DNA from 2 places in the Klebsiella grimontii genome. Region 2 is predicted to be linked to the other one. Evidence: predicted binding sites of a transcription regulator. Region 2 holds the regulator's gene; the other holds the start of a gene.
What was found. Region 2 encodes PurR, which represses purine synthesis genes. Its sites were predicted from a motif close to CANGCAAACGTTTGCNTG; they were not measured.
Positions count from the first base shown of each region.

Region 1: a site for PurR is predicted at 6,276-6,293, ahead of ACE3MN_RS20750 (nucleoside-specific channel-forming protein Tsx). Genes of this name have one in related genera too.

Region 1 is NZ_CP169721.1:4,410,416-4,425,190, reverse strand. It holds gene secD (protein translocase subunit SecD) at 1-1,438, shown strand, start outside; gene secF (protein translocase subunit SecF) at 1,449-2,420, shown strand; gene ACE3MN_RS20765 (M24 family metallopeptidase) at 2,536-3,927, shown strand; gene ACE3MN_RS20760 (VOC family protein) at 3,992-4,369, shown strand; gene ACE3MN_RS20755 (helix-turn-helix transcriptional regulator) at 4,518-5,207, shown strand; gene ACE3MN_RS20750 (nucleoside-specific channel-forming protein Tsx) at 5,253-6,137, opposite strand; gene ACE3MN_RS20745 (DUF3251 domain-containing protein) at 6,433-6,975, opposite strand; gene nrdR (transcriptional regulator NrdR) at 7,123-7,572, shown strand; gene ribD (bifunctional diaminohydroxyphosphoribosylaminopyrimidine deaminase/5-amino-6-(5-phosphoribosylamino)uracil reductase RibD) at 7,577-8,680, shown strand; gene ribE (6,7-dimethyl-8-ribityllumazine synthase) at 8,774-9,244, shown strand; gene nusB (transcription antitermination factor NusB) at 9,264-9,683, shown strand; gene thiL (thiamine-phosphate kinase) at 9,759-10,736, shown strand; gene pgpA (phosphatidylglycerophosphatase A) at 10,762-11,229, shown strand; gene ACE3MN_RS20710 (aldo/keto reductase) at 11,518-12,492, opposite strand; gene dxs (1-deoxy-D-xylulose-5-phosphate synthase) at 12,553-14,415, opposite strand; gene ispA ((2E,6E)-farnesyl diphosphate synthase) at 14,434-14,775, opposite strand, start outside.
Region 2 is NZ_CP169721.1:2,426,544-2,441,318, forward strand. It holds gene ACE3MN_RS11510 (riboflavin synthase subunit alpha) at 1-614, shown strand, start outside; gene cfa (cyclopropane fatty acyl phospholipid synthase) at 646-1,797, opposite strand; gene punC (purine nucleoside transporter PunC) at 2,096-3,280, opposite strand; gene punR (DNA-binding transcriptional activator PunR) at 3,392-4,303, shown strand; gene purR (HTH-type transcriptional repressor PurR) at 4,322-5,347, opposite strand; gene ACE3MN_RS11535 (YnhF family membrane protein) at 5,644-5,733, shown strand; gene ACE3MN_RS11540 (MFS transporter) at 5,899-7,065, shown strand; gene sodB (superoxide dismutase [Fe]) at 7,122-7,703, opposite strand; gene ACE3MN_RS11550 (C40 family peptidase) at 7,825-8,679, opposite strand; gene grxD (monothiol glutaredoxin 4) at 9,019-9,366, shown strand; gene rnt (ribonuclease T) at 9,419-10,063, opposite strand; gene gloA (lactoylglutathione lyase) at 10,170-10,577, opposite strand; gene ACE3MN_RS11570 (alkene reductase) at 10,657-11,754, opposite strand; gene ACE3MN_RS11575 (TetR/AcrR family transcriptional regulator) at 11,808-12,407, opposite strand; gene ACE3MN_RS11580 (DUF1289 domain-containing protein) at 12,529-12,789, shown strand; gene ACE3MN_RS11585 (aldo/keto reductase family oxidoreductase) at 12,838-13,734, shown strand; gene sodC (superoxide dismutase [Cu-Zn] SodC) at 13,795-14,316, shown strand; gene ACE3MN_RS11595 (FUSC family protein) at 14,309-14,775, opposite strand, start outside.

The DNA.
Region 1 (14,775 bases), 2.0 Mb from region 2:
CGACATGGACACCGCGCTGGGCAAACTGCAGGAACAAAATATCGACAGCCTGCGCAGCGAACTGCGTGATAAAGGCATTCCTTACACCACCGTGCGTAAAGAAGACAACTACGGTCTGAGCATCGCCTTCCGCGATAGCGCCGCGCGCGACCAGGCTATCTCCTACCTTAGCCCTCGCCACCGCGATCTGGTTATCTCCACTCAGGGCAGCACTGGCCTGAAAGCCGTGATGACCGACGACCGTCTGAAAGAAGCCCGCGAATATGCCGTTCAGCAGAACATTACTATCCTGCGTAACCGTGTAAACCAGCTGGGCGTTGCCGAACCTCTGGTTCAGCGCCAGGGCGCCGACCGTATTGTGGTTGAACTGCCGGGTATTCAGGATACCGCACGTGCGAAAGAGATTCTCGGCGCGACCGCGACGCTGGAGTTCCGTCTGGTTAACACCAACGTTGATAGCTCAGCAGCCGCTTCCGGCCGCGTACCGGGCGACTCTGAAGTGAAATTTACCCGCGAAGGCCAGCCGGTTGTGCTGTACAAGCGCGTTATCCTCACCGGCGATCACATCACCGACTCGACGTCGAGCATGGATGAGTACAACCAGGCGCAGGTTAACATCTCCCTTGATAGCGCTGGCGGCAACATCATGTCTAACTTCACCAAGGACAACATCGGCAAACCGATGGCGACCCTGTTCGTGGAGTACAAAGACAGCGGTAAGAAAGATGCCAACGGTCGTGCGATTCTGGCGAAAGAGGAAGAGGTGATTAACATCGCCAATATTCAGTCTCGTCTGGGTAACAGCTTCCGCATTACCGGTATCAGCAACGCAACCGAAGCGCGTCAGCTCTCTCTGCTGCTGCGCGCAGGCGCGCTGATTGCGCCGATTCAGATTGTTGAAGAACGGACTATCGGTCCAACCCTCGGGATGCAGAACATTAAGCAGGGCCTGGAAGCGTGTCTGGCCGGACTGGTGGTCTCAATTCTGTTTATGATCTTCTTCTACAAGAAGTTCGGCCTGATTGCGACCTCGGCGCTGGTGGCGAACCTGGTGCTGATCGTCGGCATTATGTCCCTGATTCCGGGGGCGACGCTGACTATGCCGGGGATTGCGGGGATCGTCTTAACCCTTGCGGTGGCGGTCGATGCGAACGTTCTGATTAACGAACGTATTAAAGAAGAGCTGAGCAACGGGCGTTCCGTGCAGCAGGCGATTGACGAAGGTTATCGCGGCGCGTTCAGCTCCATCTTTGATGCCAACATTACGACGCTTATCAAAGTCATTATCCTGTACGCGGTCGGTACCGGTGCCATTAAAGGGTTTGCGATTACCACCGGTATTGGTATTGCGACCTCAATGTTTACCGCTATCGTCGGCACCCGTGCCATCGTGAACCTGCTGTACGGCGGCAAGCGCGTTAAAAAGCTGTCTATCTGAGGAGTGCGTTGTGGCACAGGAATATACTGTTGAACAATTGAACCACGGCCGTAAAGTCTGGGACTTTATGCGCTGGGACTACTGGGCCTTCGGCATTTCAGGTTTTTTGCTGATTCTGTCCATTATTATTATTGGCGTGCGCGGGTTTAACTGGGGTCTGGATTTCACCGGCGGTACGGTGATTGAGATTACCCTCGAAAAACCTGTCGATATGGACCAGGTGCGCCAGTCGCTGCAGAAGGCGGGCTTTGAAGAGCCGCAGCTGCAAAACTTCGGCAGCAGCCGCGACATCATGGTGCGTATGCCGCCGGTGCATGACGCCAACGGCAGCCAGGAGCTGGGCAGTAAAGTCGTTAGCGTCATTAACGAATCGACCAGCCAGAACGCCACGGTCAAGCGTATTGAGTTTGTCGGGCCGAGCGTCGGCGCCGATCTTGCGCAAACCGGTGCGCTGGCGCTGATCGCCGCGCTGGTATGTATCCTGATCTACGTCGGTTTCCGCTTTGAGTGGCGCCTGGCGGCTGGGGTGGTTATCGCGCTGGCGCACGACGTGGTGATCACCATGGGCGTGCTGTCGTTACTGCATATCGAGATTGACCTGACCATCGTGGCCTCGTTGATGTCGGTTATCGGCTACTCGCTGAACGACAGTATCGTGGTATCTGACCGTATTCGTGAAAACTTCCGTAAGATTCGCCGCGGTACGCCGTACGAAATCTTTAACGTGTCGTTGACGCAGACGCTGCACCGTACCTTGATCACCTCCGGGACAACCTTGATGGTTATCCTGATGCTGTATCTCTTCGGCGGTCCGATTCTGGCTGGCTTCTCGCTGACTATGCTGATCGGCGTCTCCATCGGTACGGCTTCTTCTATCTACGTCGCGTCCGCGCTGGCGCTGAAGCTGGGCATGAAGCGCGAGCACATGCTGCAGCAGAAAGTCGAGAAAGAAGGGGCGGATCAGCCGTCAATTCTGCCGTAAGGCAATGGCGTGTTGATAAACGAATCCCGGTCGCAAGGCCGGGATTTTTTTATTACAGCCGTTCGGATTTTGGTTACTCTCCGGTATTAGCACTCAATGACATGGAGAAATGCCGATGGCTGTCGTAACGCTTTCCACCGTTCCTCACCCCCCACTCTGGCGTGATGTGCCCTCCGTCACCCTTGACGACGACACGCTGCGGTTGCGCAAGGCCAAAGTGCTGGCGAATATGCTTCAGCGCGGCTTAGACACGCTTATCGTCTATGCCGATAAAGAGCATGGCGGCAATTTTGAGTATCTCACCGGCTTTATTCCCCGCTTCGAAGAGGCGCTGCTGGTGCTGCATCGGGACGGCGAGGCGGCGCTGGTGCTGGGCAACGAGAATCTCAAACTCGCAGGCTATGCCCGGCTGGAAAATCGGGTTATTCACGCTCCGTGGTTTTCACTGCCTAATCAGCCGATGGATACCCGCAAAACCCTGGCTCAGCTGCTCCAGGAGGCCGGCGTTGCGGCGGAAAAAAGTATCGGCCTGGCGGGCTGGAAGCTCTTTACCGGCGCGGCGGATAACCGCTCGCAGATGTTCGATCTGCCGGCATTTATCGTTGACGCTCTTCGCCAGGCCGCCGGGCCGCAGGCGAAATTAAGCAATGCCACCGGTATTTTTATCGACCCGGCAGAGGGGGCGCGAATCACTAATAATGCCAATGAGCTGGCGCACTATGAGTACGGCGCTAATCTGGCTTCCACCGCGATTTTGACCGCGCTTAACGCCATTGCGCCGGGTAAAACGGAAAAGCAAATCGGCGCGCTGCTGGCGGCGGAAGGGCAGCCTAATAGCGTGGTGATGATTGCCGCCACCGGCGATCGCTTTGCCAATGCAGGGCTTTATCCGGGCGATAAGGTCATTCAGCGCGGAGATAAATTCTCGCTGACCACCAGCTTTAAAGGCGGCCTGAGCAGCCGCGCCGCTTACGTGGTGGCCGATGAGCGCGAGCTGGCGCCGGAAGTCGCCGATTATCTTGAGGTGGTGGCGAAGCCCTATTTTAAGGCGGTGGTTAACTGGCTGGAAAATCTGCGCATCGGCATGCGCGGTGGCGATATGTATGCGCTGATAGAACAGGTGTTGCCGAAGGCGGAATATCACTGGCACCTCAATCCCGGGCATCTGGTCGCGGATGAGGAGTGGCTCTGCTCGCCCATCGGCCCCCATTCCGCCGCCTGCCTGCAAAGCGGGATGATACTGCAGATCGACATCATTCCTTCCCGCTCCGGCTACGGCGGCGCAAGCATTGAAGATACCGTGGCGCTTGCCGATGGCCCTCTGCGCCAGGCGCTGGCGCAGCGCTACCCTCAGCTCTGGCAGCGTATCGTCGCCCGACGCTTGTACATCGGCGAGCAGCTTGGCATTGTGCTTCCTGAAGAGGTGCTGCCGTTTTCCAGTACCGTGGGGTATCTGCGCCCGTGGCTGCTGAGTCCCGAGCGCGCGCTGGTGTGCGCACCCTACTGACACAATGCTGTCAGTAGGCCTGTCATACACTCCTCCTGAACCCAAACAATGGACAGGAGGATGTATGAACAATGTCATTAACTGGTTTGAGATCCCGGTTGTGGAGATGGATCGTGCCGTGGCGTTTTACGAGCTGGTGATGCAGGTGACGCTGCGTCGGGAAAAAATGGATTGCATCGAGATGGCCGTTTTCCCGTATGAGGACCCGGCTCCCGGCGGCGCGCTGGCAAAGCTCGACGGGGTTAAGCCTTCCGATCAGGGATGTATTATCTATCTGCATACTGACAATCTGGCGGCCGCGCTCGAACGCGTGAACTCGGCGGGCGGAAGCTGCGTTTTTGGCCCGCTTGAGCTGACGGACGATATCGGCACGATTGCCCTGTTTATCGATAGCGAGGGTAACCGGATTGGTCTGCATCAACCTAAGAACCTGACCCATTAATGCTATTTTGCTTGCCATTTGAACCCGGGCAGCGCTCGCAATCCTCACGTACTACGTGTACGCTCCGGTTGCTGTGCGCTATCCGGGTCCAGACTGACTCCGCCAATGACGCATACTGGGACAGGCCCTGACAAATGAGATAACCGAAATGAGCCGACGCGCCGACCGCCTTTTTCAAATCGTTCAGATCCTGCGCGGAAGGCGATTAACTACCGCCGGACTGCTGGCCGAGCGGCTCGGCGTATCGGAGCGCACGATTTACCGCGATATTCGCGACCTTTCGCTCTCCGGCGTCCCGGTTGAGGGGGAGGCCGGAAGCGGCTACCGGCTGCTGGCGGGCTATGACCTACCGCCGCTGATGCTGACAACCCAGGAATCGGAAGCGCTGGTGGCCGCTATTCGGCTCCTGCAAACCTGGGGCGGCGCGTCGCTATCCCTGGCGCTGGAATCGGCGCAGGAAAAAGTGCTGGCTATTTTGCCTGCCGAGAGCCGGCGCAAGGCGGAGCAGTCGCGGCTGTTTGCTCCCGACTTTGGCGCTCAGGGCTATAGCAAAGATCAGTTTGATTTAGTGCATCGGGCAGTCTCCGCCCAGCAGGCGCTGGCGCTGCACTATCGCGATGAAGCGGGGAAGGTGTCGCAGCGTGAAGTGCTGCCGCTGGGGCTTTTTTTCTGGGGCGAGCGCTGGCTGCTGGTGACCTGGTGCGAGCTGCGGGAAGATTATCGCTGTTTTCGCCTCGACCGCTGCCTGGAAATATCCGCCACCGGGCGTCATTTTAGCGAACGAGCCGATCGCTCATTGAGTGATTTTTTACGTAAGGTGAGATGCGAGGAGCGTTAGCTTTTTTACTTTCCCCGGCTGTTCGCCGGGGAAAATCGATGCCGATTAGAAGTTGTAACCGACCACGAAGTAACCACCCCAGCCGGTCGCGCGAACGTTAAAGTCGCCGTCGCCGAAGTTCAGCTTCGCATCGTCAGCCCACTGGCCGCCGTTGTGGAAATAACGCGCCACGACGGAGTAGTGCCAGTGATCGTAGTTCAGCGCCAGGATATGGCTGGAAGCAATGGAGTTGCTGGTGCGTGAATGCTTACCGTTCAAATCATAAGAGTTGTCATCGCCCAGATCGGAGCCCCAGTCAAAGTTGGTGAAGCCGATATAGCTCAGTGAACCGCCCCACAGGTCGGTCAGCGGCACAAAGTATTTTACTTTGAAGCGGTAGCCGTCCCACTCGTTCTCGTTAGACGCGCCATAGTTTTGCCACTGGTATTTCGCATAGACGTTCAGCGACAGGCTCATTGGCAGCCCGGTATCGATATCGGTACCCAGACCCATATACCAGGTGCTCTGACGACCGGACTTGTTGCGGCCCATGTCGTAGATGTAGTTGTTGGCGAAATACCACTCTTTGAACGGGCCGAAGCTGAGGTCGGTACCGGTCAGTTTGTCGATAGAGAAGCGCGGCTCAATTTCCATAAACAGCGGCGAACCGTGGTTCCAGATACCTTTCGCGTTGGTGTTACCGCCGAAGAAGACCGGCGCATCCATATAGCCATAGAAATCAAACCAGTCTTTCTTGGCGAACGCTTCATATTCCAGATAAGTATCGTTACGGATCTGCGGCCCAAAACGAGTGTGGTAGCTACCCACCACGTTCACACTCTGGTGCCACCAATCAGACAGATATTGCGGTTTGTCGTTTTCTGCCGCGCTGGCAGAGAAAGATGCGGACAGCGCCAGAGCTGCGCCGGCTGCCAGTAATGTTTTTTTCATAATGATGCCACTGTTTAAATTAAGCCTGAAGGCGTTAAAAGAAGCGCCGAAGCGTTTCTAAATATTTCGTATTTCTGTGGCGTCTATTATAGGAATCATTGCTCACAAAAATATGTGTTGTTTCACATAACGAACATTAACGTAATCGATTGCGTTCACGATTTTATGCATTTCTTGACGGAATGCCACCGAAATTCATAAATCCTGTCAATTTTTAGTGAACTGAATGGAAAATCTGTAAGTGGATTGGCACGAGGGGGGAAGCCGGATGTCCGCGACACCCGGCTGAGGGGAGTTACGGCAGGTTTGCGGGCTGGATATCGTGGATGCGGACAAAGCCAACCTGCTCGGGCGTTACGCCATTCAGGCGCAGCGGAATATCGACGTCGCTCGGCGCCAGAACGCTTGCCGGGGCGCTAATTAGCTGATTTTGGACGTTAACTTCCTGATAGCTCTCGGTGGTGCCGCTGATCTGTCCCGAGGCCACCGTCGCGCTAAAGGCCGGCAGCGGATCGTTTGATTCACCCTGGATGCGCAGCGTCAGGCGGGTACCGTCGCCATCCGCAGTGATATTGAGCAGAGACATGCGCAGGGTACCGATCTGGCTTTTCAGGCGGGCCGGCGTTTTCGCCGCCGGCAGCAGGTAAACCCCGCTGCTCGATTTTGCATTCAGCACGTTTTGCTGGGTGATTTTGACCGTCTGCTGATTGAGCTGGGTCATCTCTTTGCTCAGCGTGCTCACGCTCTGGTTCATCTGGCGGATTTCGCTTTGCTGCGCGCAGGCGCTGAGGGTGAAAATGCTACCCACAATGGCCAGTTTTAAATAACGTCTTGTCATAGTTGGGATTCCGTTAACAGAGGATGCTTAATGGTAGATCGTTCGGATAATCGCACTATAGATCCTTTGTCTCAAAAGCTCTTTCTTTGTTGTCGGGTCACTTCGCGGTAAACTACCCGTTAGTTTAACTACATGTCAGGACGCGCTATGCATTGCCCTTTCTGTTTCGCCGTAGATACCAAAGTTATCGACTCTCGTCTGGTGGGCGAGGGCTCTTCCGTGCGTCGTCGTCGTCAGTGTCTGGTTTGTAATGAACGTTTTACGACGTTTGAAGTGGCGGAACTGGTGATGCCGCGGGTCGTAAAAAGCAACGACGTGCGCGAGCCTTTTAATGAGGACAAACTGCGCAGCGGAATGCTGAAAGCGCTGGAGAAGCGTCCGGTTAGCTCGGACGACGTCGAGATGGCGCTTAACCACATAAAAACCCATCTGCGTGGGACCGGCGAGCGCGAAGTGCCGAGCAAAATGATCGGCAACCTGGTGATGGAGCAGCTGAAAAAGCTCGATAAAGTCGCCTACATCCGCTTTGCTTCCGTTTACCGCAGCTTCGAAGATATCAAAGAGTTTGGCGAAGAGATCGCCCGCTTACAGGACTGAGCCCATGCAGGACGAATTGTACATGGCGCGAGCGCTGAAGCTGGCGGCGCGCGGACGCTTCACCACTCACCCCAATCCGAATGTCGGCTGCGTGATCGTTAAAGATGGCGAGATCGTCGGCGAAGGTTTTCACTATCGCGCCGGTGAACCGCATGCGGAAGTGCACGCGCTGCGCATGGCGGGCGAAAAAGCGCAAGGCGCGACGGCGTACGTCACGCTGGAACCCTGTAGCCATCACGGTCGCACGCCGCCGTGCTGCGAAGCGCTGATTGCCGCGGGGGTGAGCCGCGTGGTCGCGGCGATGCAGGACCCGAACCCGCAGGTCGCGGGGCGCGGTTTGTACCGTTTGCAGCAGGAAGGGGTCGACGTCAGCCATGGGCTGATGATGAACGAAGCCGAAGCGCTGAATAGAGGCTTTCTTAAGCGGATGCGCACCGGCTTTCCCTGGATCCAGTTAAAAATGGGCGCATCGCTGGATGGGCGTACGGCGATGGCCAGCGGGGAGAGCCAGTGGATCACCTCGCCGCAGGCGCGGCGCGATGTGCAGCGCCTGCGCGCGCAAAGCCACGCCATCCTGACCAGCAGCGCGACGGTGCTAGCGGATGACCCGGCGCTAACCGTACGCTGGGACGAGCTCAACGCCGACACCCAGGCGCTGTACCCGCAGGAAAACCTGCGTCAGCCTTTACGCATCGTTATCGATAGTCAGAATCGCGTCACGCCGCAGCATCGTATCGTGGAGCAGGCGGGTGAAACGCTATTTGCCCGTACCCGTGAAGATGAACGCCAGTGGCCGGAGAACGTACGCACGCTGCTGGTGCCGGAGCATAATGGTCGCCTCGATCTGGTGGTACTGATGATGCTGCTGGGCAAACAGCAAATTAATTCGATTTGGGTGGAAGCAGGCTCCACCCTTGCCGGCGCGCTGCTGGAGGCCGGGCTGGTGGACGAGCTTATCGTCTATATTGCGCCTAAACTGTTAGGCAGCGATGCGCGCGGATTATGTGTACTGCCGGAGCTTGAGAAACTTGAGCAAGCCCCCCATTTCAAATTCAATGAGATACGTCATGTAGGCCCGGATATTTGCCTGCATTTAGTGAACGCTTGATTTCCCCGGACAAAAGGGAAAGCAGTGCGCCGATTATTATGATAGAATCCGCCCCCCTTGCGGGGCCAAATGAACTGAACCCGAAGGAAGAGTATGAACATTATTGAAGCTAACGTTGCTACCCCGGACGCTCGCGTCGCCATCACCATTGCGCGTTTCAACAACTTTATCAACGACAGCCTGCTGGATGGCGCGATTGACGCCCTGAAGCGTATTGGCCAGGTCAAAGATGAAAACATTACCGTTGTTTGGGTTCCAGGCGCGTATGAGCTGCCGCTGGCGGCTGACGCACTGGCGAAAACCGGTAAGTATGACGCGGTGATCGCGCTGGGTACCGTTATCCGTGGCGGCACTGCGCACTTTGAATATGTGGCTGGCGGTGCAAGCAATGGCCTGGCGCACGTCGCTCAGGACAGCGGAATCCCGGTAGCTTTCGGTGTTCTGACCACAGAAAGTATTGAACAAGCCATCGAACGCGCTGGCACCAAAGCCGGTAACAAAGGCGCTGAAGCAGCGCTGACCGCGCTGGAAATGATTAACGTATTGAAAGCCATCAAGGCCTGATTTTTGTAAGGGGAATTCCGTGAAACCTGCTGCTCGTCGCCGCGCCCGTGAGTGTGCTGTCCAGGCGCTTTACTCCTGGCAGTTGTCCAAAAACGACATCGCTGATGTCGAATACCAGTTCCTGGCGGAACAGGATGTGAAAGATGTAGACGTTCTGTATTTCCGTGAACTGCTGTCCGGAGTGGCGACTAACAGCGCGTATCTCGACGGCCTGATGAAGCCGTATCTTTCTCGTCTGCTGGACGAGCTGGGTCAGGTGGAAAAAGCGGTGCTGCGTATCGCACTGTTTGAGCTGTCAAAGCGTAGCGATGTCCCGTACAAAGTTGCGATTAACGAAGCCATCGAACTGGCGAAAACCTTTGGCGCTGAAGATAGCCATAAGTTTGTCAACGGCGTGCTGGACAAAGCTGCCCCGGTAATTCGTCCTAACAAAAAGTAAACTCCAGGGCCGGTTTTTGTAGAGTCTCACTCTTGCAAACCGGCCTTATTCTTTTCTTTTTCTGAGGCATAACGTATGGCATGCGGCGAATTTTCCCTGATTGCCCGTTATTTTGATCGCGTAAAAAGCGCTCGTCTTGATGTTGAAACCGGCATTGGCGACGACTGCGCGCTCCTGAACATCCCCGAGAAAAAAACGCTGGCAATCAGCACCGACACCCTGGTGGCGGGAAACCATTTTTTACCCGATATCGACCCTGCAGACCTCGCCTATAAAGCGCTGGCGGTCAACCTGAGCGACCTGGCGGCAATGGGCGCTGAACCGGCGTGGTTAACCCTGGCCCTGACCCTGCCGGAAGCAGACGAAGCCTGGCTTGAAGCCTTTAGCGACAGCCTGTTCGTGCAGCTCAACTATTATGATATGCAACTCATTGGCGGCGATACCACGCGCGGACCGCTGTCGATGACGCTGGGTATCCATGGCTTTGTGCCGACGGGACGCGGTCTGAAGCGTTCCGGGGCGAAGCCGGGAGACTGGATTTACGTCACCGGCACGCCCGGAGACAGCGCCGCGGGTCTGGCGATTTTGCAGGATCGGCTGCACGTTCAAGATAACGCCGACGCGGATTATTTCCTGGCGCGCCATCTGCGTCCGCTGCCGCGGGTTCTACAGGGGCAGGCGCTGCGCGATTTGGCGAACTCCGCCATCGATCTCTCTGACGGCCTGATTTCCGACCTCGGGCATATTCTTAACGCCAGCGGCTGCGGCGCGCGCGTCGATCTCGATGCGATGCCGTTCTCGGATGCGATGCTGCGCCAGGTTGAGACGGAACAGGCGCTGCGCTGGGCGCTCTCCGGCGGTGAGGATTATGAGCTGTGCTTTACCGTGCCTGAACTCAATCGCGGGGCGCTGGACGTGGCCCTTGCCAATCTCGGCGCGCGCTTTACCTGTATTGGACAGATACTTCCGCAATCGGAAGGTCTGCAGTTCATGCGCGAAGGTAAGCCCGTTACGTTCGATTTTAAGGGATACGATCATTTTGGCGCGGAGTAGAGATGTGGCGAAAAGCCGCCTGAAGATGAGCAACCCCTGGCATCTGCTGGCAACGGGATTCGGCAGCGGTCTTAGCCCGGTGGTTCCCGGCACCATGGGATCGCTGGCGTCGATCCCCTTCTGGTATCTGCTCACCTTACTCCCCTGGCAGCTCTATTCGCTGGCGGTGATGATGAGCATCTGCATTGGCGTCTATATTTGCCACCGTACGGCGAAAGATATGGGCACCCACGATCACGGCAGCATCGTCTGGGATGAGTTCGTGGGGATGTGGATTACCCTGATGGCTTTACCGACGATGGACTGGCAGTGGGTCGCCGCCGGCTTTGTGATTTTCCGTCTCTTTGATATGTGGAAGCCGTGGCCTATCCGCTGGTTCGACCGCAATATTCACGGCGGGATGGGGATCATGGTCGACGATATTGTCGCCGGGGTGATTTCCGCTGGGGTGCTGTATGTGATTGGCCACCACTGGCCGATTGGACTTTTCTAAATAAAATCCGGCCCGCCCCTGGGAAATCGAGCAGGCAGGCGTTTCCCGGAGACGGCGCTGCGCACCTGTCCGGGCTACCGGCCCGCAGGCATGGGTGAGTCAGTAGCCCGGGCAGACGCTTTGCGTCGCCCCCGGGAGCAGAGTGGCACCATTCCCGGAGACGGCGCTGGCGCACCTTTCCGGGCTACCGGCCCGCAGGCGTGGGTGAACCCGTCGTCCGCAGAGGTTGGTGTACCTGTAGCCCGGCTAAGCGCAGCGCGAGCCGGGAATCTGGTAGGGAACCGCGCGTTACTTGAACCCGACGATCGGGTGCGGTTTATACGGCGTCTCCAGCTTTTCAATCTGCTCCGGCGTCAGCGTTAAATCGACCGCATGCAGCAGCTCATCCAGCTGCTCCTGCCGTGAGGCGCCGATAATTGGCGCGGCCACGCCGGGTTTGCTCAATAGCCAGGCCAGCGCCACCTGGGCGCGGTTGGCATCAAGCTCTTCCGCGACTTCGGCCAGGTTTGTCGCAATCTGTTCATCATTCTCATCCATGGCGTTGTAGAGCGATTTACCGACTTCATCTGATACCAGACGGGCGGTAGTTTCCCCCCACGGGCGAGTCAGGCGGCCACGCGCCAGCGGGCTCCACGGCATCACCGCGACGCCTTCCCGGCTGCACAGCGGCAGCATCTCATTTTCTTCTTCGCGATAAATCAGATTGTAATGATCCTGCATGGTGACGAAGCGGGCCCAGTTATTCTGCGTCTGCAGCGCTAACGCCTGGGCAAACTGGCGGGCGTGCATCGACGATGCGCCGATATAGCGGGCTTTACCCGCCTTGACGACGTCGTTTAAGGCTTCGAGGGTTTCTTCAATGGGCGTGGCGTAATCCCAACGATGGATCTGCAGCAGATCGACATACTCCATGCCGAGGCGACGCAGGCTGTCGTCGATGGAACGCAGGATCTGCGCGCGCGACAGCCCCTGCGGCAGATCGCCCACCTGATGGTAAACCTTGGTGGCGACGATCACGGAATCGCGGCGGGCGTACTCGCGCAGCGCGCGCCCGAGGATCTCTTCGCTGCTGCCGTCAGAGTAGTTATTCGAGGTGTCGAAGAAGTTAATGCCGCCTTCGAGAGCGTATTTTATCAGCGGGCGGCTGCTCTCTTCCGGTAAGGTCCAGGCATGGTTACCGCGGTCCGGTTCGCCAAAGGTCATGCAGCCCAGACAGAGACGGGAAACGCGGAGATCGGTATCGCCAAGAGGGATGTAGTGCATAGTGCGCTCCTGCTACGAATAAAGGGTATCCTTTAAGCATAGCAGGAGCGGTGGCGGCAATTATGCCAGCCAGGCGTGGATTTTGGCTTCGATGCCGGCGGCGTCCAGGCCGAGGTCGGTATGCGCTTCTTCCTGGGTTCCCTGCGGGATGAAGAAATCAGGCAGGCCGAGATTCAGTACCGGAACCGCGCGGCGGCGCGACATCAGCAGCTCGTTTACGCCGCTGCCGGCACCGCCCATGATGGCGTTCTCTTCCAGGGTGACCAGCACCTCGTGTTCTGCGGCCAGCTGTAGTACCAGCGCCTCATCCAGCGGTTTGGCAAAGCGCATATCCACCAGGGTGGCGTTAAGCTTTTCCGCGACTTTTGCGGCCTGCGGCAGCAGCGTACCGAAATTCAGAATCGCGATTTTTTCACCTTCGCGCTTCACCACGCCTTTACCGATAGGCAGCGAAGCCAGCGGTTCAAACGGCGCGCCGGTACCGGAGCCGCGCGGATAGCGCACCGCGCACGGGCCGTCGTTATAGTGATAACCGGTATACAGCATCTGGCGGCATTCGTTCTCGTCGCTCGGGGTCATGATAACCATATCCGGGATGCAGCGCAGGAAGGAGATATCAAACGCGCCCTGGTGAGTTTGCCCATCGGCGCCGACGATACCCGCGCGGTCGATAGCGAACAGCACCGGCAGCTTCTGGATGGCGACATCGTGAATCACCTGGTCATAGGCGCGCTGCAGGAAGGTGGAGTAAATCGCCACCACCGGCTTATAGCCGCCAATCGCCAGCCCGGCGGCAAAGGTTACCGCGTGCTGCTCGGCAATGGCCACGTCGAAATACTGGTCGGGATATTTTTTTGAGAACTCGACCATCCCCGAGCCTTCGCGCATCGCTGGCGTAACGGCCATCAGCTTGTCATCTTTCGCTGCGGTTTCGCACAGCCAGTCGCCGAAGATTTTCGAGTAAGAGGGCAGGCCACCGCTGCTTTTCGGCAGCACGCCGCTGGTATGATCGAATTTCGGCACCGCGTGGAAGGTGATCGGGTCTTTTTCGGCGGGCTCATAGCCGCGGCCTTTTTTAGTCATAATATGCAGGAACTGCGGCCCTTTGAGGTCGCGCATGTTCTTCAGCGTATTAACCAGACCGATAACGTCGTGGCCGTCCACCGGCCCAATGTAGTTAAAGCCCAGCTCTTCAAACAGCGTCCCCGGAACCACCATCCCTTTGATATGTTCCTCGGTGCGTTTGAGCAGCTCTTTAATCGGCGGCACGCCGGAGAAGACCTTTTTGCCGCCTTCGCGCAGCGTGGAGTAGAGTTTTCCGGAAAGCAGCTGTGCCAGGTGATTGTTTAGCGCGCCGACGTTCTCGGAGATCGACATTTCGTTGTCGTTGAGCACTACCAGCAGATCGGGTTTGATATCGCCAGCGTGGTTCATCGCTTCAAACGCCATTCCCGCGGTTATCGCCCCGTCGCCGATCACGCAGACCGCGCGGCGCTGCTTATCTTCTTTGGCAGCGGCGATGGCTATCCCGATGCCGGCGGAGATGGAGGTAGACGAGTGGCCGACGCTCAGGACGTCATACTCGCTTTCTCCGCGCCACGGGAAGGGGTGCAGACCGCCTTTCTGGCGGATAGTGCCGATCCGATCGCGGCGTCCGGTCAGAATTTTATGTGGGTAAGCCTGGTGGCCGACGTCCCAGATTAGGCGATCGAAAGGCGTGTTATAGACGTAGTGCAGCGCCACGGTCAGTTCTACCGTGCCGAGGCCGGAGGCAAAGTGCCCGCTGGAACGGCTGACGCTGTCCAGCAGGTAACGCCGCAGTTCGTCGCACAGTTTCGGCAGGCTATCTTTCGGCAACAAACGCAACTCCTGGGTGGAATCCACCAGCGCCAGGGTCGGGTATTTGGCAATATCAAAACTCATCAGAGACTCATTTATTGTTTATTTATCACGCTGAATTATGTAATTCGCGAGCGCTTCCAGTGCCGTGGTATCCAGAGATTGCGCGGCCAGCTCAGTTAACGACCGGCGGGCGTCGGTAATCAGGTCATGGGCCTTTTTCCGGGCTTGCTCAAGTCCCAGAAGGGCGGGGTAGGTACTTTTGCCCAGATGCTGGTCGGCTCCCTGACGTTTGCCAAGGGTGGCAGTATCCCCTACCACGTCGAGAATGTCATCCTGGACCTGGAAGGCGAGACCGATATTCTCAGCGTATCGATCGAGAGCGGGTAGCGCCCTGCGCCCGGCGTCACCTGCGCTCAGCGCGCCCATCCGTACCGCGGCGCG
Region 2 (14,775 bases):
CCAAAGTGGTGGCTATTGATGAAAAACCCAACTTTCGCACCCACGTTGTGGAGCTGCCTGAGCATATGCTCGCGGGGCTCGAAACGGGCGCTTCGGTAGCGCACAACGGCTGCTGCTTGACGGTCACGGATATCAATGGCCCGCGAGTGAGTTTTGATCTGATGAAGGAGACCTTGCGGATAACCAATCTGGGCGCGATCCGCGAGGGCGACAGCGTCAACGTTGAGCGCGCGGCCAAATTCAGCGATGAAATTGGCGGCCACCTGATGTCAGGTCATATTATGACCACCGCGGAGGTGGTGAAAATTCTGACCTCGGAAAATAATCGCCAGATTTGGTTTAAGGTTCAGGACCCGACGTTGATGAAATATATCCTCTATAAAGGATATATCGGCGTAGATGGGATTAGCCTCACCGTCGGTGAAGTGACGCCAACTCGGTTCTGCGTGCATTTAATTCCGGAAACGCTGCAGCGCACCACGCTTGGGGTGAAAAAGCTGGGCGATCGGGTGAATATTGAAATCGATCCGCAGACGCAGGCGGTCATCGATACCGTTGAGCGCGTGCTGGCGGCGAAAGAAGCAGAAGCGGCGCTGAAAACGACGGACGAATAATAAAATCCCCCCGCCGAAGCGGGGGATATTTTTAGCGGGCCACGCGCAGGCCGTGTTCGGCCCCGCGAGAAAAAACCACCTGCCACAGTTGGATATCGCGCGCGCGGAAAGCGCCGGCACAGGCATTCAGGTAATAGCTGAACATGCGTTTAAAGCGTTCTGAATAGTTGTCGGCAATATCCGGCCAGCTATTAAGGAAGCGTTCATACCAGGCCATAAGCGTCGTGTCGTAGTCGGCGCCGAAATTATGCCAGTCTTCCATAACAAAATGCGATTCGCTGGCTTCGGCAATATGGCGTACCGACGGCAGACAGCCGTTAGGGAAGATATATTTGTTGATCCAGGGATCAACGCTATGGTCGGTTTTTTTCGAGCCGATGGTGTGGAGCAGGAAACGACCGTCGGGCTTCAGATTACGATCGACCACATCAAAATAGGTGGCGTAATTTTTAGGCCCGACGTGTTCGAACATGCCGACTGAAACAATACGATCAAAGCTTTCGTGCAGGTCGCGATAGTCCTGGAGGAGGATGGTGACGTCGAGGTCCGCGCAGCGCTCCTGCGCCATTTTCTGCTGCTCTGCAGAGATGGTAACGCCCACCACGCTGACCTGGTAGTTTTTGGCCATGTAGTAAGCCAGCCCGCCCCAGCCGCAGCCGATATCCAGCACCCGCATACCGGGCTCAAGCTCAAGTTTACGGCAGATCAGATCCAGTTTAGCCTGCTGCGCGTCATCGAGAGTTTCCGCGTCTTTCCAGTACGCGCAGGAATACTGCATATAAGGGTCGAGCATGCGGCTGAACAGATCGTTGCCTAAATCATAATGCTCTTTGCCGACAATCCAGGACCGTTTTTTACTTTGCAGATTGAATAAGCGTGCGCTGGCGATACGCAAGGTATCTTTGAAATGATGGGGAAGCTGATTTTCCAGTCCGGCGCGTAAAACTTTATGGAAAAAAATATCCAGCCGTTCACAATCCCACCAGCCGTCCATATAGCTTTCGCCGAGCCCCAGCGACCCCTCCTGCAAAACGCGCTTAAAAAAGAGCGGGTTTTTAATCCGTAGATCGGAGGGCGCAGGACCATTAATTTCGATGCCCGCACGGCCTAATAATTCAGCTGCAATTCGGTACCAATCATCATTTGGTACACTGACTACTTCTTCTATACACGATGAACTCATAGCTTCTCCATCACGCCCAAGTGATCAGAACCTTAAAACAGCGTAGACGCTTTTTTGGCTTTGTGAGAAATCTCACGGTTAATCCGTGAGGCTGCTATCCGACGTAGAACAGAGGAAGGGAGGTAACCCTTGCCGAAAGGCCTTCCATGGTGAAACGGGATGCATCCTGCTCCCGTTAAATCAATTAATCTTTCTATTTATGTGATGCCGGATCCAGTATAGGCCGCTAAAAACACGCTTTCAACAAAAATATCTTAGCAAGCTAATTACTGGATTCTATAACTATCAGTAGAATAGCTTACGCATGTGACGATTCTGTTGCCGGATGCGCGGCTTTATACTGCATGCGGTAGCCTATGCCGGCCAGCACGATGGAAACCAGCATCACGCTGGTGGTCGTTTGCAGCGGCGTGGCAATCAGCGTGGAGACCAGCAGGCTGGTCAGGAAGCAGAGGCCAAGCTGCAGAGTGTTTTGCAGCGCCGCGGCACGGCCGGTCGCCTGCGGGAATGGCTTCAGGGCCTGCGCGACGACGATAGGATAAATACCGCCGTTCACCACCGCCATGGCGCAGAACGGAATCATCAACCCAACAAGCGTCGCGTTCTCCTGCAGGCCAACCAGCCAGGTGGCGGCGACGCTGACGGCGAAAATCGCCAGCAGCCAGGGAAGAATTTGCTGCCCCTGCCATTTTTGTAGCGCCGTGCGGCAACCATAACCGCCCACCAGAAACGCGATAGTCTGCGGAACATAGCTCAGGCCAATAACGGTCGGACCGTAGCCCATGTCATGGAGGATAAACGGCGAGCCCGTGAGCCAGGCGAAAAAGCTGGCGGAACAGGCGGCGTAGATCAGCACGTTACCGCTATATTCCCGCGAGCGCAGCAGGGCGAGGAAGGTGAGCTTCTGCTGGACGCTGACGATCGGTTTATTCGCTGGCTTCAGGCGCAGGGCCGGCAGCATCAGCAGCAGGGTAATGGCGAACAGAACGGCAAAAATGGCCTGCCATTCGAAGTGGACCAGCAGCCAGCTGCCAAGCAGCGGCGCCAGCGCCGGCGACAAACCAACCAGCGGCATAATGGCGGCGAAAATACGGTTGGTTCTTTGCGCAGGGTAATAATCGGTTACCATTGCCTGCCAGGTCACCGCGGCGGCGCAAACCCCCAGAGCCTGGATAAAGCGCAGCGCCAGCATCAGGCCGGCATCGCGCACCCACAGCATCCCCAGGCAGCCGACAGCAAAGATAGCCAGACCGCTCAGCAGCACCGGCTTACGGCCATAGCGATCGGAAATGGGGCCCCAGAAGAGCTGCCCAAGCGCAAAGCCCGCCAGGAACAGGCTCAGGCTGGCGCTGACTGAGGCGGCGGAAGTATTCAGATCCTGTTGCATGGCGGCGAAAGCCGGAAGATACATATCGGTGGCCAGAAAGCCCAGTACGCTGAGGCCAGCCAGCCAGACTAAAAATCCTTTCCCAGGTTGTTGCATAACATTCTCTTTTTATTGTGCAGGTACGATGGCGCAGAGTGTAGGGAGTGCATTAAGGCTTGTGAAACGCTAATATTTGTCAGATGAGTTCAAAAATTTTGCAGGCAGAAAATGTGGTCTGAATACTCGCTTGAAGTTGTCGATGCTGTCGCCCGCAACGGCAGCTTTAGCGCCGCCGCCCAGGAACTGCACCGCGTACCCTCGGCCGTCAGCTATACCGTACGTCAGCTGGAGGAGTGGCTGGCGGTGCCGCTGTTCGAACGCCGCCACCGGGATGTGGAATTAACGCCGGCCGGCGTCTGGTTTTTACAGGAAGGGCGATCTGTTATCAAAAAAATGCAGATCACCCGCCAGCAGTGCCAGCAGATCGCCAACGGCTGGCGCGGGCAGCTCTCCATCGCGGTTGATAACATCGTTAAACCCACGCGTATGCGGCAGATGATCGTTGATTTTTATCGCCATTTTGATGACGTCGAGCTGATCGTCTTTCAGGAGGTGTTCAACGGCGTCTGGGATGCGCTCGCCGACGGTCGCGTGGAATTAGCCATCGGCGCGACGCGCTCCATTCCGGTAGGGGGACGCTACGCCTTCCGCGATATGGGGATGCTGAGCTGGGACTGCGTCGTTGCGAGCCACCATCCGCTGGCAAAAATGGCGGGGCCTTTGAGCGATGACGTGTTGCGCAACTGGCCGTCGCTGGTCAGAGAGGATACGTCACGCTCGCTGCCGAAGCGGACCACGTGGCTGCTCGATAACCAGAAGAGGGTAGTCGTGCCGGACTGGGATGCTTCTGAAACCTGCCTCTCCGCCGGACTGTGCGTCGGTATGGTGCCCGGGCATTTAGCGCGTCCGTGGCTGGATAGCGGCGAATGGACGGCGCTGGAGCTGGAGAACCCCTTCCCGGATGCCGCATGCTGCCTGACGTGGCAGCAAAGCGACGCTTCGCCGGCGCTGCTCTGGTTACTGGATTATCTTGGCGATAGCGAAACGCTAAACCGGGAGTGGCTGCGGGCGCCGGAATAACCGACGCCGCAAGCAGGGCTAACGGCGATAATCGACAAACGGACCATCGGCCACGGAACGGCGCTCGACCAGGCGCGGATGGACTTCAATCGACTGCGAGACTTCACGCTTATTGACGATACGGTCCAGCAGCATATTAAAGGCCGCTTCGCCAAGAGAGTCCTTAGGCTGATGAATGGTGGTCAGTGCCGGGCTAAAGTAGCGGGCGTTGCGCACGTTATCATAACCGATCAGCGAAATATCCTGCGGCACGCGCAGGCCCATTTCATCCGCGGCGCAGATGGCGCCCATCGCCATAATATCCCCGCCGCAGAAGATGGCCGTTGGGCGAGGGTGCTGGGCGAGAATTTGCTGCATGGCGCGGTAGCCGGATTCCGGCTCGAAATCACCCTGTACAATCCAGTTTTCCGGGACGTTAATCTGCGCCTCTTCCATCGCTTTCATAAAACCCGCCAGCCGGCCTGCGCCGGTGTTACGCTCCAGCGGGCCGGGGATCACGCCGATGTCGCGATGGCCGCGTTCAACCAGGTAGCGTCCGGCGATATAGCCGCCCTCGAAGGCGTTATCGACGACCGAATCGGTAAAGTCGGCTTTTGCCTCGCCCCAGTCCATCACCACCATCGGGATATGGCGATACTCTTCCAGCATGCTTAACACCGATTCCGGATACTCGGAACACATCACCAGCAGGCCGTCGACGCGTTTCTGCGCCATCATTGACAAATAGGCGCGCTGTTTCTCCGGGTCGTTCCACGCGTTGCCGAGGATCAGGGTGTAGCCCTTCTGGAAACAGCTTTTCTCAACGGCTTCGATAATCTCAGCGAAATAGGCCGCTTCGCTGCTGGTCGCCAGCAGACCAATCGACTTGGTGTGATTGACCTTCAGGCTGCGGGCAACGGCGCTGGGGGAGTAATGCAGCTCTTTTATTGCCGCCCATACCGCATTGCGCGTCTCTTCCGCAACAAAACGGGTTTTGTTAATCACATGTGACACTGTTGTAGTGGAAACGTTTGCGCGCTTCGCTACATCTTTAATAGTTGCCATTACTTCTCACTCCAGACCTTGACCTGATCGTCTGTTTATCGGTACGTAAACGTTTGCCTGTACACACCCTGACGCCAAAATTGAGCATGGCATCACGTCGGGAAAACGACACAGAACGACAGGAAGGGGTCAATGGCCGATACGCTTTCAAATTAGCGTGGGATTTTGTCCGATCTTGGGGCAAAGGGGAAGAGTAAAAATGTGCATCACTCTAAATCTCGGAAGATTTTTACGCTATTCTGTGTAAAAATGAGCAAGCTCACTTTTCATGTGGGGATAATCAGGGGGAAAAATTGATGGATACAAATTTAAAGTTTTCGCTGACAACAACGATTATTGTTTTGGGTTTGATTGTTGCCGCAGGTTTGACCGCAGTACTGCACTAGTTCTGCGATAAGGGAGGGGCCGCTCTCCCTTTTACTCCACCTATTATTATCATTTTCGCAAAAATCTTTTGCCATTTCGTTCACTTTTGTTTTTCTGTGATTGATGTCATGCTTTTGACTTCTGATGAGATGCCGTCGCGGAAGGCGGCCTGATGGAGTCCCTGCATGAAAATCAACTTTCCCCTGCTCGCGCTGGCGATCGGTGCCTTTGGCATCGGCACGACCGAGTTCTCCCCGATGGGGCTATTACCGGTTATCGCTAAAGGCGTTGACGTTTCGATTCCGGCGGCGGGAATGCTGATTAGCACCTATGCCATCGGCGTAATGGTTGGCGCGCCGCTGATGACGCTGCTGCTCTCCCACCGCGCGCGCAGAAACGCGCTGATCTTTCTGATGGCGATTTTTACCCTCGGCAACGTGCTCTCTTCCATTGCGCCGGATTACACCACGCTGCTGCTGTCGCGGATCATTACCAGCCTTAACCATGGCGCTTTCTTTGGCCTGGGCTCGGTGGTGGCGGCAAGCGTGGTGCCAAAACATAAGCAGGCCAGCGCGGTGGCGACGATGTTTATGGGGCTGACGATCGCCAACATCGGCGGCGTACCCGCAGCAACCTGGCTGGGTGAAACCATCGGCTGGCGAATGTCGTTCCTTGCAACGGCGGGGCTGGGCGTGGTGGCGATAATCGGCCTGTGGTTTTCCTTACCGAAGGGCAGCGCCGGCGAGCGCCCAAATGTGAAGCAGGAGCTTTCGGTGCTGATGCGCCCGCAGGTGCTGTCGGCGCTGCTGACTACCGTGCTGGGGGCAGGGGCGATGTTTACGCTCTATACCTATATTTCCCCGGTTCTGCATACCATTACCAACGCCTCTCCGCTGTTTGTCACCGCGATGCTGGTGCTGATCGGCGTGGGCTTTTCGCTGGGCAACTACCTTGGCGGTAAATTTGCTGACCGCTCCGTTTCCGGGACGCTGAAGGGCTTTCTGCTGCTGCTGATGGTTATCATGCTGGCGATCCCGCTGCTGGCGCAATCGCAGGTGGGCGCGGCAATCAGCATGGTGGTCTGGGGCGCGGCGACCTTTGCGGTGGTGCCGCCTTTGCAGATGCGGGTGATGCGCGTGGCCCACGAAGCGCCGGGGCTGTCGTCGTCGGTCAATATCGGGGCTTTCAACCTTGGAAACGCGCTGGGAGCGGCGGCGGGAGGCGCAGTCATTAGCGGCGGCCTCGGCTATGCGTTTGTCCCGGTGATGGGGGCGATTATCGCGGGCGTTGCGCTGCTGTTGGTGCTGTTCAGCGGGCGGGCGCAGCCGGAAGAGGCGTTCGCCAACCGTTAAGATCGCGTGCTGTGAGAGAATAACCGCAGAAGCCAAAAGGCATCTGCGGTTTGCTTTTATGCTGCCAGGTTAGCGGCAACAAACTTCCAGTTTACCAGCGCCCAGAAGTGTTCCAGATAGTTTGGACGGGCGTTACGGTAGTCGATGTAATAAGCGTGTTCCCAGACATCCACGGTCAGCAGCGGAGTCGCGTCGCTGGTCAGCGGCGTACCCGCGTTGCTGGTGGAGACAATGGCCAGGCTACCGTCGGCGTTTTTCACCAGCCAGGTCCAGCCTGCGCCGAAGTTTTTTGCCGCCGCGTCGGTGAATTTGGCTTTAAAATCAGCGAAGCTGCCGAAGGATTTAGCGATAGCGGCCGCCAGTTCGCCTTGCGGCTCGCCGCCGGCGTTTGGCGCGAGACAGTTCCAGTAGAAGGTGTGATTCCAGACCTGCGCGGCGTTGTTGAAGACGCCGCCATCGGAAGAACGCACGATCTCTTCCAGGGTTTTCCCTTCAAACGCGGTGCCTTTGATCAGGTTATTCAGGTTGGTGACGTAGGCCTGGTGGTGTTTACCGTAGTGGTATTCCAGGGTTTCTGCGGAAATGTGCGGCGCCAGGGCGTCTTTTGCATATGGTAATGCAGGTAATTCGAACGACATTGCTACTCTCCTTTTTATAGTTTGTACGCGCAATAACCATGTATTACGCAGGGTAATAGTAGCAAATTAAAAGATGTGGCAAAAGAGAGAGTTACCCTGCCGCCCAAGCGGCAAGGCATATTTAGCGAATGGTTTTCGGCGTCATAACGCGACGCGCGCCGACGTAGTGGCGTACCCAGTAATCGTCGCTTAATGAGGTGATCTGAATATCGCGGCCGGTGCGCGGAGACTGGATAAATTTGCCGTTGCCAACGTAAACGCCGACGTGATCGGCAGTCCCGCGCCCGCGGGTGCGGAAAAAGACGAGATCCCCGCTCTGCAGCTCACCGCGATCCACCGGACGGGCGTCGCGCAGGTGATACATCTCATTGGCGGTGCGTGGAATATGGATTTTAACCAGATCTTTATAGGCGTAATAGACCAGGCCGCTACAATCAAACCCGGTGCGCGGGGAAGTACCGCCCCAGCGATAGGGCTTACCAATCTGATCCATCAGCTTTGACATCGCGGTGCTTTGCGCTTTTTGTACCCGCGCCTTATGCGCATCGGCGATAGTCAACTGCGGCTCATCGGCGATGGGTTTGCAGCGGGTTTTATAGCCTTTACGCACCACGCATTTTTTCTGCACGCTCGCCGTTGCCATCTTGCTTTCCGCTATTGACCTTGTCGAGCTGGCGCACAGTTTTTTATAGCCTTTGCGCAGGACGCATTTTTTGGTGACGCTGGCGGTCTGGCGTGACGCGGTTGATTTGCTGCGGCTGGCGGTCGACGTTTTCTTGCTGGGGGTTTTGGCGGTGGTTTTACTTTTGGAATTGACTGCTTTTTTCTTACGCTCCGCGATCGTGCCCTTGGCCGGATGCGCTTTAGGCGCGGCCGAAGCGTGCGTATGCCCGGAAGCATGCGCCAGCGGCGTAAGTGAAATAGATGTGAAAAGTAATGCACAGAGCGAAATCGCGATTTTGTTAAGACGCGCCACTGAGCACTCCCCTGATTAAATTACAGACATATACAGATGCCTGACGATGAATGACAAACCGCATCGATTCTAAAGCATAAAATCGTGGAGAGTTACTACTCTTTTGTATCTAAAGTCTCGTTTGGTTAACATTTGCAAAAAAATGCTTCCGTCAGCACCCCTGACGCATGAAAAACGCGCAACGCGTTGCCGCGTATAGCAATAAAATGATATTTTTGAGGCAACTTTGGCCGACAGAAGATAAAATGTGGCAAGTGAAAAAAATGTTATTATCGGTCCTGCGTTCAGGGCGCTACAATGACAAATTACTGCCGTAGAGAAGTTTGAGGAAGCACGACAATGAGCACGACTTTAGAAAAAATCCAACATCAAATCGCTGAAAACCCGATCCTGCTGTACATGAAAGGATCACCGAAACTGCCAAGCTGCGGTTTCTCCGCGCAGGCCGTTCAGGCGCTCTCCGCCTGTGGCGAACGTTTTGCCTACGTCGATATCCTGCAAAACCCGGACATCCGCGCAGAGCTGCCAAAATACGCTAACTGGCCAACCTTCCCGCAGCTGTGGGTAGACGGCGAACTGGTCGGCGGCTGCGACATCGTGATTGAAATGTATCAGCGCGGCGAACTGCAGCAGCTGATCAAAGAAACGGCCGCTAAGTATAAAACTGACGAGCCGAAAGCGGAGTAATTCTGCTGCTATTAAAAAAGCGACTTCCGATGAAGTCGCTTTTTTTTATCGTTTATTCTTCGGCCATCGGTAATGGCCAGCCGCCGAGACGCTTCCAGCGGTTGACGATTTCGCAGAACAGCTGGGCGGTTTGTTCGGTATCGTATAGCGCGGAGTGCGCCTGGGTACCATCAAACGCCATCCCTGCGGCAATACAGGCTTTCGACAGCACCGTTTGCCCCAGCGCCAGGCCGCTCAGGGCCGCGGTATCAAAGGTGACGAACGGGTGGAACGGATTACGTTTCAGCCCTGCGCGCTCTGCCGCCGCCATGGTAAAGCTGTGATCGAACGTGGCGTTATGCGCAACCATGATCGCGCGGCTGCAGTCGCTCTCTTTCATCCCTTTACGGACCATTTTGAAAATCGCGTGCAGCGCATCGTATTCGCTCACCGCGCCGCGTTCGGGGTCGTGGGGGTTAATACCGTTAAAAGCCAGGGCTTCGGGCTGCAGGTTGGCGCCCTCAAAAGGTTCAACATGAAAATGCAGCGTTTCGTCCGGCATCAGCCAGCCTTCTTCATCCATTTTCAACGTAATAGCGGCGATCTCCAGCAGGGCGTCGGTTTTGGCATTAAATCCGGCGGTTTCAACATCGATTACCACAGGATAAAAACCGCGAAAACGGTCGCACAGACCATTAAGTTGAACGTTCTCGGACATCAGATTCTCTTAGCTGGAAAAAAGTAGCGCGCATTATGGCAAATTTTGCCGCGCCTTGCAGCAGGCAGGGGGATAAAACAGCGGGCACCGCGGGTGCCCGAGCAGATTAATTGCCGAGGCCTTTACCGGCGTCTTTCTCTTCGATCAGTTCGATTTTATAACCATCCGGATCTTCGACGAAGGCGATAACGGTGGTACCGCCTTTCACCGGACCGGCTTCACGCGTCACGTTGCCGCCGTTCTGGCGAATACGCTCGCAGGCTTCCGCCGCGTTTTCAACGCTCAGTGCGATATGGCCATAAGCGCTGCCGAGATCGTACTTATCAACGCCCCAGTTGTAGGTCAGCTCAATCACGGCGGTATCGCTCTCTTCGCCGTAACCCACGAATGCCAGCGAGTACTTATACTCCGTGTTTTCGCTGGTGCGCAGCAGTTTCATGCCCAGCACGTTGGTGTAAAACTCAATCGAACGTTGCAGGTCGCCAACGCGCAGCATGGTGTGAAGTAAGCGCATAATGTCCCCTATGCAGTTTATGTTGATACAGCAGAGCGTTGAGTATAGCGGCGATAACCCGCCGCTATCAATGGAGGGATTACAGGGTCGGGTAATCGGTATAGCCTTCCGCGCCGCCGCCGTAGAAGCTTTCCGGACGCTGTGGATTCAGAGCGGCCTTTTTCTGCAGGCGCGCGACCAGATCCGGGTTGGCAATGTAGTCGCGGCCGAAGGCCACGGCATCGATCAGGCCTTTACCGATCAGATCGTTTGCCTTTTCGACCGTGTAGGCGCCAGCGCCGATAATGGCGCCGGGGAAACGGTCGCGCACTTTCTGACGGAACTCATCGCTGTACGGCTGGCCGCCGGCCCAGTCCGGCTCGGACATGTGCAGGTAAGCGATGCCGCGTTTGGCCAGCTCTTCGATCAGATAGAGCGCGTCGGCCTCTTCATTCGCACCGTTATCGACGTTCTGGAAGCTGCCAATAGGCGAAACGCGAATACCGATACGGTCGGCGCTCCACTCTTTACTTGCCGCATCAACCACTTCCAGCACCAGGCGCGCGCGGTTTTCCACGCTGCCGCCGTACTGGTCAGTACGGTGGTTGGAAGAGGGGGAAAGGAACTGGTGCAGCAGGTAGCCGTGCGCGGAGTGCAGTTCGACAAGATCAAAACCGGCATCGCGGGCGTTGCCTACCGCCTGACGGAAATCATCAACGATCCCCGGGATCTCATCGGTGTTGAGCGCGCGCGGCATCGAGGTGTCGACGCGAATAGCATGGCCGTTTTCATCGCGCAGCGAGGTACGGGTACCCGCGCTAATGGCCGACGGCGCCACCGGGGCGGCGCCGCCAGGCTGGATGCTGCTGTGCGAAATGCGCCCGGTGTGCCACAGCTGAACGGCAATACGCCCGTTTTCGGCGTGTACGCCGGCGGTGATTTTTTTCCACGCGGCAATCTGTTCCGGGCTGTGCAGACCAGGCGCGCCCGCGTAGCCTTTAGCCTGAGCGGAGATCTGGGTGGCTTCGGAAATAATCAGGCCGGAGCTGGCGCGCTGACGGTAGTATTCACCCATTAGCGGGGTAGGGATATCGCCCGGTTCAATGCTGCGCAGACGCGTCAGCGGAGCCATAAATACGCGGTTGGGCGCGGTTACCGCACCTACTTTCAACGGGGTAAACAACTTTGATTCTGACATAGTGACTCCTGAGTAGACCGGTCGTCTTGAAACTGATGAAATAAAAACGCCTGTTAAACGCCAGGCGCAGCAATAATATTTTTAGCGTGGGCAAGGGCGCTTTCCAGCGGCGTTGCGCTACGCGTAATCTTGGCCTGCAGATTCGCCCCCAGCCACAGGGAGTAGAGCACCTGGGAAAGGGTGAACGCGTCGCCGTCAAACTCAAGGCTGCCTTCCTGACGGCCTTTCTCCAGCGCATCGCCCAGCAGGATAATGATTTGGCTGGCGCCTTTATCCATCGCGGCGCGCATATCTTCCGACAGATCGCAGACCTCCGCCGACAGCTTCACCGTCAGACAGCCGCTAATAATGCCCTGCTGGCAAAATTGCGTCAGCGTATGCTGATAATAGGCCAAAAGGCGATCGCGGTAGTTTCCCTGACCGTGGTCAAAATGCTCCACCAGGCGCTGAAGGTATCCGGCGTAATGATGCTCGAGCAGCGCAACGCCAAAGGCTTCTTTTGAGCGAAAGTAGTGATAGAAAGAGCCTTTCGGCACTTCCGCTGTTTTCAGCAGTTCACTCAGCCCCATGCCGGTAAATCCCCGATGCATGCAGAGCTGCTCGCCGGTGACCAGGATATGTTCGCGGGTGTTGCATTCACTGTGCTTGTTCATAGCGCTCACTGTAATAGACCGATTGGTCTAATGCAAGTCATAATTAAAAATGCCGCCTGGCGCAGAGGGCGATGAACAAAATTTGCGTACGGCGAATGAAACGTCTTCAATAAATAAAGAGATGAGCGGCAGGAGAGGCGAAGTGGCTGAACAACTGGAGTTCTTCCCGGTGCAAAGTCCGTGCCGGGGGATTTGTCAGTCTGATGAACGTGGCTACTGCCGGGGGTGCATGCGCAGCCGCGACGAGCGTTTCAACTGGCAGAAAATGAGCGATGCGCAAAAGCAGGAGGTTCTGCGTCTGTGTCGCCAGCGGCTGCTGCGCAAATTACGCGCGGCTAAGCAGGATAGTGCGGAAGAACCGCAGCAACCCTCACTGTTTTAAGCATAAAATTGCGTATACTCAGGGCACATTTTTGTTGAGGAAGCTGTTATGGTTCAGCGTATTGCTATGGCTCCGCAGGGGCCGGAATTTTCTCGTTTTGTGATGGGCTACTGGCGTTTGATGGACTGGAATATGTCCGCGAAAGCGCTGGTGAGCTTTGTTGAGCAACACCTGGATCTGGGCGTCACCACTATCGATCACGCCGATATTTACGGCGACTATCGCTGTGAGGCGGCGTTTGGCGAAGCGCTAAAGCTGGCTCCGCATCTGCGCAGCCGGATGGAAATCGTCACCAAATGCGGGATAGCCACTAAAGCGCGGGCGGAAAACACCATCGGCCACTATATTACCGACCGCGACCATATCGTTCTCAGCGCCGAACAGTCGCTGCGTAATCTGGCAACCGACCATCTTGATCTGCTGCTAATCCATCGTCCGGACCCGCTGATGGATGCGGATGAAGTCGCGGAGGCGTTCCTTGCCCTCCACCATAGCGGCAAAGTTCGCCACTTCGGCGTATCTAACTTTACTCCCGCCCAGTTTACCCTGCTGCAGTCGCGCCTGCCGTTTACGCTCGCGACCAACCAGGTGGAAATTTCCCCGGTCCATCAGCCGCTGCTGCTGGACGGTACGCTGGATCTGCTTCAGCAGCTGCGTATCCGGCCGATGGCCTGGTCCTGCCTCGGCGGCGGACGTTTATTTAACGATGACAGCTTCCAGCCGCTGCGCGATGAGTTGGCGCGCGTTGCTCAGGAGCTAAATGCGGAGAGCATTGAGCAGGTGGTGTACGCCTGGATCCTGCGTCTGCCATCGCAGCCGTTGCCGATCATCGGCTCAGGCAAAATCGAGCGCGTGCGCTCCGCGGTGGTTGCTGAAAAGCTAAACATGAGCCGCCAGCAGTGGTTCCGCATTCGTAAAGCGGCGTTAGGCTACGACGTTCCGTAAACACCGACACCTCAGCAATGGCCTACACTTTAGTAGCGATAGAGCCATTAAGGAGGTGTTATGCAACGATGTATTCTCGCCATACTTACCCTGGCCGCGTGCGCAGGCGCGCAGGCGGCCAGTGAAAGCGTCGATATCAATCTTGTTACCAGCCAGAGCGTCGGTCAGGCTATCGGTAGCGTTAAAATCAGCGAAACCGAGAAAGGTCTGGAGTTTACGCCAGACCTGAAGGCGCTGCCTCCCGGCGAGCACGGCTTCCATATCCACGCCAACGGCAGCTGCCAGCCCGCGATTAAAGGGGGCAAAGCCGTCGCCGCTGGCGCAGCCGGCGGGCACTACGATCCGCAAAAAACCGGAAAGCATGAAGGTCCTGACGGCGCCGGGCATCTCGGCGATCTGCCATTCCTGGTGGTCAACAACGACGGTAAAGCCACCCAGCCGGTAGTGGCACCGCGTTTAAAAACGCTGGATGAGGTGAAAGGCAAGGCGCTGATGATTCACGTGGGGGGCGACAATATGTCCGATAGCCCGCAGCCCCTTGGCGGCGGCGGCGAGCGGTTTGCCTGCGGCGTGATTAAGTAGTTCTTTCCGTCAGGGTTCCGGCAATCGGCGCCTGCTCCAGCTGCGACAGCGCGCACCATAGCCGCCAGATAACCGCCGCCAGCTCTTTGGCCGCCGGCTGGTGGTGGTGATTAAGCGCGTCGCAGATGCGCTGCAGCTCCTGGAGCGTAGAGGCGAGCGGGCGCTGCTGTACCCCGCGCTCGCTCATTACATCCCGCAGCAGGCTGATACATAAATCACGCACCTGCGATAGCGGGTCGGAACGGGTTTCCCACTCGCGCAGCTGCCACACCACGTGGGAACAGTTGAGCAACACCACGCCCCAGCGCAGCAGCCAGCGGCGCGCCAGCGCATCCTGGCTATTGCTGAGCTGGCTAATATGGTGGTAAACCAGCGATTCAAATTCGTGCTCGCTGTGCTGCGGGCGGCGGCTGAGCTGGTCAACAAAGTGACGCCGTAACGCACGGATATGGCGGCGGC